Regions from separate parts of the Arthrobacter sp. zg-Y877 genome, predicted to be linked through region 1. Evidence: riboswitches for the same ligand, from Rfam matches in the RefSeq annotation. Region 1 holds a riboswitch; the other holds the start of a gene.
The links. Region 1 has a riboswitch for S-adenosylmethionine ahead of QNO03_RS11425 (cobalamin-independent methionine synthase II family protein). Riboswitches for the same ligand answer to the same signal wherever they lie in the genome.

Region 2: another riboswitch for S-adenosylmethionine. It lies ahead of QNO03_RS06810 (hypothetical protein); the one in region 1 lies ahead of QNO03_RS11425 (cobalamin-independent methionine synthase II family protein).

The regions. Positions count from the first base shown of each region.
Region 1 is NZ_JAUCPU010000007.1:124,060-128,264, forward strand. It holds gene QNO03_RS11420 (peptide MFS transporter) at 43-1,512, shown strand; SAM riboswitch class IV at 1,643-1,767, shown strand; gene QNO03_RS11425 (cobalamin-independent methionine synthase II family protein) at 1,786-2,991, shown strand; gene QNO03_RS11430 (hypothetical protein) at 3,063-3,425, opposite strand; gene pgm (phosphoglucomutase (alpha-D-glucose-1,6-bisphosphate-dependent)) at 3,558-4,205, shown strand, end outside.
Region 2 is NZ_JAUCPU010000002.1:571,587-575,791, forward strand. It holds gene QNO03_RS06795 (ATP-dependent DNA ligase) at 1-99, opposite strand, end outside; gene QNO03_RS06800 (RBBP9/YdeN family alpha/beta hydrolase) at 110-661, opposite strand; gene QNO03_RS06805 (LLM class flavin-dependent oxidoreductase) at 733-1,752, shown strand; SAM riboswitch class IV at 2,331-2,463, shown strand; gene QNO03_RS06810 (hypothetical protein) at 2,479-2,883, shown strand; gene QNO03_RS06815 (hypothetical protein) at 2,927-3,082, opposite strand; gene QNO03_RS06820 (CPBP family intramembrane glutamic endopeptidase) at 3,173-3,937, opposite strand; gene QNO03_RS06825 (NAD(P)H-hydrate dehydratase) at 3,998-4,205, opposite strand, start outside.

The DNA of each region.
Region 1 (4,205 bases):
GTGGCTGCATTCACCCCTCCCGGGGGTGGGAATATTAAACTCGTGAGCCATACCCCCAGTACCCCAGGCGTAAAAGAAGCGCGTAAAACCTTCTTCGGCCATCCCCGGATGTTGGCCAACCTCTTCAGTGTTGAGCTGTGGGAGCGATTCTCCTTCTACGGCATGCAGGGCATCCTGCTGTACTACATGTACTACAGCACCACCGACGGCGGCCTCGGCATCGACGAAGCCATCGCCGTCTCCCTGGTCGGTGCGTATGGCGGTGGCGTGTACCTCTCCACCATCCTCGGTGCATGGCTGGCGGACCGCGTCTTCGGCGCCGAACGGGTGCTGTTCTACGCCGCCGCACTGGTCATGCTGGGCCACATTTCCCTGGCCGTGCTTCCCGGCGCCGTCGGACTGGCCGCAGGCCTGATCCTGATCGCCCTGGGTTCCGGCGGCGTCAAGGCCAATGCGACATCGCTCGTCGGCACCTTGTACGACGAGAAGGACCAGCGGCGCGACGCCGGCTTCTCCATCTTCTACATGGGCATCAACATCGGTGCCCTGATCGGCCCGATCCTGACCGGTCTGGCCTGGACCGAGTACGGCTTCCACTACGGCTTCGGCCTGGCCGCCATCGGCATGGCCATCGGTCTGGTGCAGTACGGCGTAACCCGCAAGAACCTGCCCGAATCCGCACATCATGTAGCCAACCCGCTCCCGAAGCAGCAGTACATGAAGGTCGGGCTCATTGCCGTGGCCGGTCTGGTTGTTATTGCGCTGGCCGTTGTCTTCAACATCCTGACCGCCAAGAACCTCGCCGTGGTCATGGCGGCCGTGGCCATCGTGGCTTCCGTCGCCTACTTCGTCATCATCCTCAGCAGCAAGAAGGTGAACCAGGTGGAACGCCGCCGGGTGTACTCCTTCATGCCGCTCTTTATTGCCAGCGCTGCGTTCTGGGCCTTGTTCCAGCAGCAGTTCACGGTGGTTGCCATGTACGCGGACACCTCCCTGAACCGCAGCATCTTCGGCTGGGAAATGCCGCCGAGCTGGGTGCAGTCCATTAACCCGGTCTTCATCATCATCTTCGCCGCGGTCTTCGCCGGTGTGTGGACCAAGATGGGCGACCGCCAGCCGTCCTCCCCGCTGAAGTTCGCCATGGGCCTGGCCGTGATGGGCCTCGCCTTCCTGGCCTTCATTCCGTTCTCCGGAGGTGCCCCGAACAGCACCCCGCTGCTGGCCATGGCCGGCATCCTGCTGCTGTTCACCTTCGCCGAACTGTTCCTGTCCCCGATCGGCCTGTCGGTGGCAACCAAGCTGGCTCCGGAAGTCTTCCGGACCCAGATGGTGGCCCTGTTCTTCCTGTCCGTCTCCCTGGGCACCACCCTGGCCGGCTGGCTGGCACAGTTCTACGATCCCGCAACCGAGGTCAGCTACTTCACCTTCAGCGGCGTCACCGCAATCATCCTGGGCATTGCCCTGGCTGCGGCGACACCGTCGATCAAGAAGCTCATGGGCGGCGTGCGCTAGCAGCACCCCGCACCACTGCAGCAGGGACGGCGGCACCGGAACTCTCCGGTGCCGCCGTCCTTTTTTGTGTCCGCTTGTGTCCGCAGACATGCTTGGCTGTGCCCCGGAACGTGGTTAGGATGGGTCCCAGCTTCAGGAGACACGGCCGCCAAGCTCCGACTTGGCCGTGCACCAACCCCATGCTTCGCGGGTGGTTCGGATGACGAAGCGGCCTGCACCGCCCTTCCGGGCGTCCGGTGCCGGCAAGAGCACTGCTTCCCAAGGATGACTGCCATGCGCAAAAGCACTGACCGCATTTTGACCACCCACGCCGGTTCCCTTCCCCGTACTCCTGAACTGCTGGCCGCGAATGCGGCACGCGAAGCCGATCCCGCAGACACCGGGGGTTACGCGGAGCTACTGCAGGCCGCCGTCGCCGACCTGGTGGCCCGCCAACTGAAGGCCGGCATCGATATTCCGAACGACGGCGAATACGGCCACGCGATGTCCGCCGACGTCGACTACGGGGCCTGGTGGTCCTATTCCTTCTCCCGGCTCGCCGGCCTGAGCGTGGCCGAAACGGGAATCTGGGACATGGAGCCGCACCGCTCCGAACCGGGCAGTGTGGTCCTCACCAGCTTCGGCGACCGCCGCGACCGGCAACGCTTCTCCGCGGCCTACTCCGACCCGTCCTCGGGCATCACCACGGGCGCGCAGAAGGTCTTCCCGAAGGTCACGGGCCCGGTGGAATACACCGGGTACGACGCCGTGGCGAACGACATTGCCAACCTCAAGGCGGGATTGGCGTCGGCGGGGCTGACGGAAGGCTTCCTGGCGTCACTGTCCCCCGGGTCCTGTTCCCGGATTGCCAACGAGTACTACGCCACCGAGGAAGAGTTCATTTTCGCGTGTGCGGACGCCATGCGCGAGGAATACCTGGCCATTGCCGACGCCGGGCTGATTGTCCAGATCGATGACCCGTCCATCGCGGAGAACTGGGACCAGATCAATCCCGAACCGTCCGTCGAGGACTACCTCAGGTTCACGCAGGTCCGTGTGGAGGCCCTGAACTACGCCCTGCGCGGCATCCCGGAGGAACAGGTCCGGTTCCACCTATGCTGGGGCTCCTGGCACGGGCCGCACACCACGGACATCGAGTTCCGGCATCTGGTGGACACCCTGCTGCGGATCAACGCGGGCGGCTACAGCTTTGAAGCCGGAAACGTGCGGCACGAGCACGAATGGCGGGTCTGGGAGGACACCAAACTGCCGGACGGCAAGGTCATCCTCCCCGGCGTCGTCTCCCATGCCACCAACGTGGTGGAGCATCCGGAACTGGTGGCGAACCGGATCGAGCGTTTCGCCGGGCTGGTGGGACGGGAAAACATCATTGCCTCCACTGACTGCGGGCTGGGCGGACGGGTGCATCCCCAGATCGCGGCCGCCAAACTCGAGGCCCTGGGCGAGGGTGCCCGGCTGGCAAGCAGCCGGCTCTGGTAACCCAACAGCGGTGCCGCCGGCCCGCTCGTGCGGCGGAAAAGCCCTTTCCGCGGCGTGCGGAACCAGCCTCGTCAGCGGTCCAGCCCGGCACTGACCAGCACGAGCATCCCGCTCACGGCGGCCAGGGCGCCCAGCGCGCAGATGGTGTTGAACGCCGCCGCTCCGAGCTGCCGCCGGCCCCGGGCGAAGAGGATACCGGCAGTAATCCACGCCGCGGCCAGGACCAGGACGGCCAAGGGGCCGGCGGCGAAACCCGCAGTGTTTTCCGCCCAGCTGGGCAGCCGGAACGCTGCCCGCTGCGTCCAGAAAAACCACAACACCGGGGCGGCGCAGAGGTAAAGCACGTTAAAACCCACCATGAGCGCCCGGGTGCCGCGGCGCAGGCCCTGCGGCACACGCTCCCGTGCTGGACCAAAACCGCCTGAAACAGCCACTATGCTCTTCCCCCTGACACTCCCTGGCTTCCCGCCGCCAAGACTTCGGGATAGAGCCTAAGGCCCCCGGCCCCGGTTTCCCTGCAGGGCCGTGTCTGCCGTCTGCGCCGTTTCTTTGGCATGCTTAGGGGTATGTCTAATCGTGCCGGCCAGCGTGCCGAACCTTCCGACCTTGTAGATCTCACTGCGCTTTTGGACGCCTATTACGACGTCGTCCCGGATCCAGCCAACGTTGCACAGCGCGTGGCGTTCGGAACCTCCGGGCACCGGGGCTCCTCCCTCAACGGTGCCTTCAATGAGCAGCACATTGCCGCCATTACCCAGGCGATCGTGGAGTACCGCACGTCGGCGGGCATCACCGGACCGCTGTTCATGGGCAAGGACACGCATGCACTGTCCGAACCGGCACAGAACACGGCACTTGAGGTCCTGGCCGCCAACGGCGTGAACGTACAGATCGACGCGCGCAACGGGTTCACGCCCACCCCCGCCGTCAGCCACGCCATCCTCCGGCACAATGCCACCCGGACCGAGCAGGCCGACGGCATTGTTGTCACCCCGTCACACAACCCGCCCGCGGACGGCGGCTTCAAGTACAACCCGCCCACCGGCGGGCCGGCCGGTTCCGATATCACCAACTGGATTGCGGACCGCGCCAACGAGCTGCTGGAAAACGGCCTGGCCGGCGTCCGCCGCATCCCCCTCGGCGAAGCGCGCCTGGCGGACTCGGTGGGCACCTATGACTTCCTGGCGCACTATGTGGAAGACCTCCCCGCGGTC
Region 2 (4,205 bases), on a different contig from region 1:
CCCGTCCCACTTTGGTTCGTAGAGGTAGTCCCCGCGGGGCAGGGCGCTGACGGATTTGGCCAGCATCGGGGCAATCGGAGGCATCACCGGAAGATCCATGTGCCCATTCTTATCCGATTGCGGGCCGTTCCCCCAGCCCTGCGGTGAAGGCGGTGAACAGGTCGCGGCCCTGCTGCCAGGACCCCACACCGCTCTTTTCGTTGATGTGGGCCACCTCGCCGGCATCGATGACGGGCACGTTCCAGGCTGCGGCCATGCTCCGTGCCGCGGGCAGGGCGCAATAGGGGTCGCTCTGGCTGGCAATCAGCAGGCCGGGAACGGGCAGTTCCTCCATCCGCGGATTCCGGAATGTTTCAACAACTTGCGGGAAGGAGGCAGCAACGGGATCCGGCGGGCTGACCAGGAACGCGCCGCGGGCGCCGTCGGGGTTCCGATGCAGCCATTCCACTGCGGCCAGGCAGCCGAGGCTGTGCGCAACGAGGACCGTCTGCCCGTTCCGCGCTCCGGCGGACCGGTCCAGGGCGGCCATCCAGTCCTCCAGATCGGGTTCGTCCCACGACGACGGCGAGATGCGGGTGGCATCGGGCAGCTCTGCCTCCCAGCGGCTTTGCCACTGCTCCGGCGGTGAGCCCTGGTAGCCCGGGATTATGGTGATGTGCATTGGAGCTGCTTCCTTTCGCTGTCCTGCATGTGAGCGGGAATACTGCCGACCGCTCCGGCGCTGGAGCTGATATGAAGAAAATAGGGTTCCTGTCCTTCGGACATTACCGGAATGCGATTGGGTCGCTGACCCCTTCAGCGGGGGACGCACTGCGTCAGCAGGTTGAGTTGACCGTCGCTGCGGAGGAGGTCGGGGTGGATGGTGCCTATCTGCGGGTCCACCACTTCGCACCGCAGTTCTCCGCACCGTTCCCACTGCTCGCGGCTATGGCCGCCCGGACCAGCCGGATCGAGCTGGGCACCGGCGTGATCGACATGCGTTACATGAATCCGATCGGAATGGCCGAAGATGCTGCAGCCACCGATCTGATCAGCGCCGGACGGCTGCAGCTGGGCATCAGCCGGGGATCCCCCGAGCCGGCCCTGCGCGGCTATGAGTCCTTCGGCTACGTTCCCGGCCCGGATTCCTCCGACGCCGAGATGGCCCGGCAGCACACGGAAGTCTTCCGGGCCGCCATAGCCGGAGCAGGTGTGGCGCAGGCCGATCCGGCCATGACCGGCAGCACCGGCGCCATGGCCGTCGACCCCCTCTCCCCCGGTCTCCCCGACCGCATCTGGTGGGGGTCCGGCACCCGGGCCACCGCCAAATGGACCGGAGAGCAGGGCATGAACCTCATGAGCTCCACCCTCCTCACCGAAGACACCGGTGTGCCGTTCGATCAGCTGCAGGCCGAGCAGATCGCCGTGTACCGGCAGGCGTGGGCCGACGCCGGGCATCAGGGCACACCGCGTGTGTCCGTCAGCCGCAGCATCATTCCCCTGGTGACCGAGGCGGACCGGCGGTACTTCGGACTCCGCGCCCAGGCCGAAGGCCGCGACCAGGTGGGCCACCTCGACGGCGGCCTGGCCCGGTTCGGCAAGAGCTACATCGGTGAACCGGACGTCATCGCCGCGGAGCTGGCTGCAGATGCCGCCGTTCAGGAAGCGGACACGGTCCTGGTGACCGTGCCGAACCAGCTCGGCGTGGACTACAACGCGCAGCTGCTGGAAAGCATCGTCAAGCTCGTCGCCCCGGGGGCCGGCTGGCGGTAAGTCGCCGGTAGGTCCCTGGGGTGCCCACCCCAGCGGGCTGGAACCTTGGCACCTTCGGGGCCTGGATCCGGCGGCAACGAAATTCCCCGCTCGCAGAGCTCGCGGAGAATATTAAAGCCGCCTCCCCCAGACCCCTTCGTGCGTCCGTCACCGTCCGCCAAGCCCTTCGTGGGTCCGCTGCTTCCCGCCCCGCCTTGGGCGTGCGTCGACTCCTGCCAAACCCCTTCGTGGGTCCGTCTCCTCCCGGCGCCTTCGTGCGTCCGTCACCTTCCGCAATGCCCCGGATGGTGAGGAGCGGAGCCTCATCCCGGCTGTCGCATCCTTCGGGCCCACCTCTGGTGGGGAGTGTGCGAGGGTATTCGGCCCCGGGACCTTCCGCGGACGGAAGGCGAGCTGCGGACTATGGCGCCGGACGGGCCGGGTTAGGCGGCTTTAATAACTTTCGCGAGCTCTGCGAGCGGAAGTTTTCGTTGCCGCCGTTCCGGTCCGCCCGGCGCACCCACCGGAACGCTCACCGCCGCACACCCGGGAATGGCCCCTGTCGAAATGTCGGCGGCCTCCGCTAAAGTAGTTTTCAGCTTCACGAGATGTGGCCTCCGCCCGGGAAACCGGGCATAAAAGCTCCGACTGGCCCCACACCAACCCCACTGTTCGGCGGGTGGTTCGGATGACGAAGCGGCCTGCTTCGTCCGTTGCAGGCAAGGACAACCTGAAAAGGAACCCACTGTGAGCATTTCCAGTGTCAGCAAATCCGGTCTCAGCAACTGCAGCGGCTTCGCGCCGGGGCACAACATCCATTGGATCCACGGCCGCCGTCTCGAGGGCTGGGAGCAGTGGTCGGACGTCGAAGCCACGGCCGATCCGCAGCTGGACCTCATTTACCTGGTGTCCGAAGGAATCCAGCACCTGATGTGGTTCCACAACGTTCCGGCCGTTGCCACCGCACTGGCGGCCGCCGTCGACACCCCGCAGTGGTGCCAGCGCTATTCCACGCTGATGGTGCCCGGCGGCTTCGAGTCCGGTGCGCGGAGTTCTTTTTTCTACTTAGCCCGGCCGGAGCGGGTGGTTCCATGCAACGGCTCCCTGGTGCGGGCACCGGAAACTGAGCAGATCGAAAAGGCCGGCTCCTAGCTGCCGTACCGCCCCGGCATCCGGATGCCGGGGCGGCTCGGTGCTACAGGGGTTCTCCGGTTTCGCCGGGCACGCCACGAAGCTGGGCGATGCGCAGCCGCAGGAAGATAATCACCAACACCAGCGCCCACACCACCAGGACTGAAACCCCGATAACCGCGAGCAGATACAAAATTCCAAACGCCGAGCCGATTGCCATGTTGTCCCCCATTGTTGCCGGATTATTGACCGGTTGGTGGCGATGCTACCGCAGTGCTCAGGCACCCACTTCTCCGGCGGCGAGGCCCGGCTACTGCTGAAGCAGCTCCGGCGGGACCGCGTACATCACCAGCACCCCCAGGAGGTTCTTCGCCGCGTGCACCCCGTAGGACAGCATGAAGTTGTTGCCCGCCCAGACATAGAGGCCGACCAGGGTGGCACCCATCGCCAGGTAAGGCACCAGGACCGGCAGGGTGAGGGATTCCTTGCCCACGACGTGGATGGACGCGAACAACAGGACCGACAGGATGCCGCAGGCCCAGATATTCCAGTACCGGCTGAGCTTGCCGATCAGCAGGTGCCGGAAGATGTACTCCTCCACAAAGGGCGCCAGCACCACGATCAGGGGAATGATCAGCCAGGGCGAGACGGACCCGACAAACCCCTGGACCGCTTCCTGGTTCGCTGCGGTCTGGACATCCCCTGTCACCAGGACAGCGGCCATGGTGGCGATGAGCATGATGATGACGCCCGCGGGAATCAGAGACAGCGTCAGCACCGGGCGGGTGGCCAGGATCTTCGTTTCCCGCACCACATACGGGCGGGCCGCAAGGAAGGCCAAAAGGCCGGCAACTGCGTAGAAGCCCAGGTTCAGGACGTAGGAGGCGGTGAGGGGATCCGGAACCACCATCACCAGCACCGGGAAAATGAGCCCCGGTGCGAAACTCAAGACCAGCAGGAACAGGACATAGAATCCGGCCGCCACGGCATCCCGCCGGGTGAAGCGGTAGGAAAGCCACGGTATCGACGCCGGTGGACGCCCCGCCGGTCCGGTCCGGTATTCGTTCGCAGTCATACCCTCAGGATATGGGCCATCCCGGAGCTATGGGGCATCCGGCGGGGATACAGGCCTGCGCTAATTCAGCTCCGCGATCACCGGAGGCATGGCGTCCAGCAATTCCCGTGCCAGGAAGCTGAGCGGCCCCCGGGAGGCTGAGAGCCGGTCCCCGCTCACGGCGTGCAGATAGGTTCCCCAACAGGCAGCCTGTTCCGGCGTCGCCCCGCGGGCCAGGAACCCGCCTACGGCACCGGCAAGGACATCCCCGGAACCGGAAGTGCCCAGA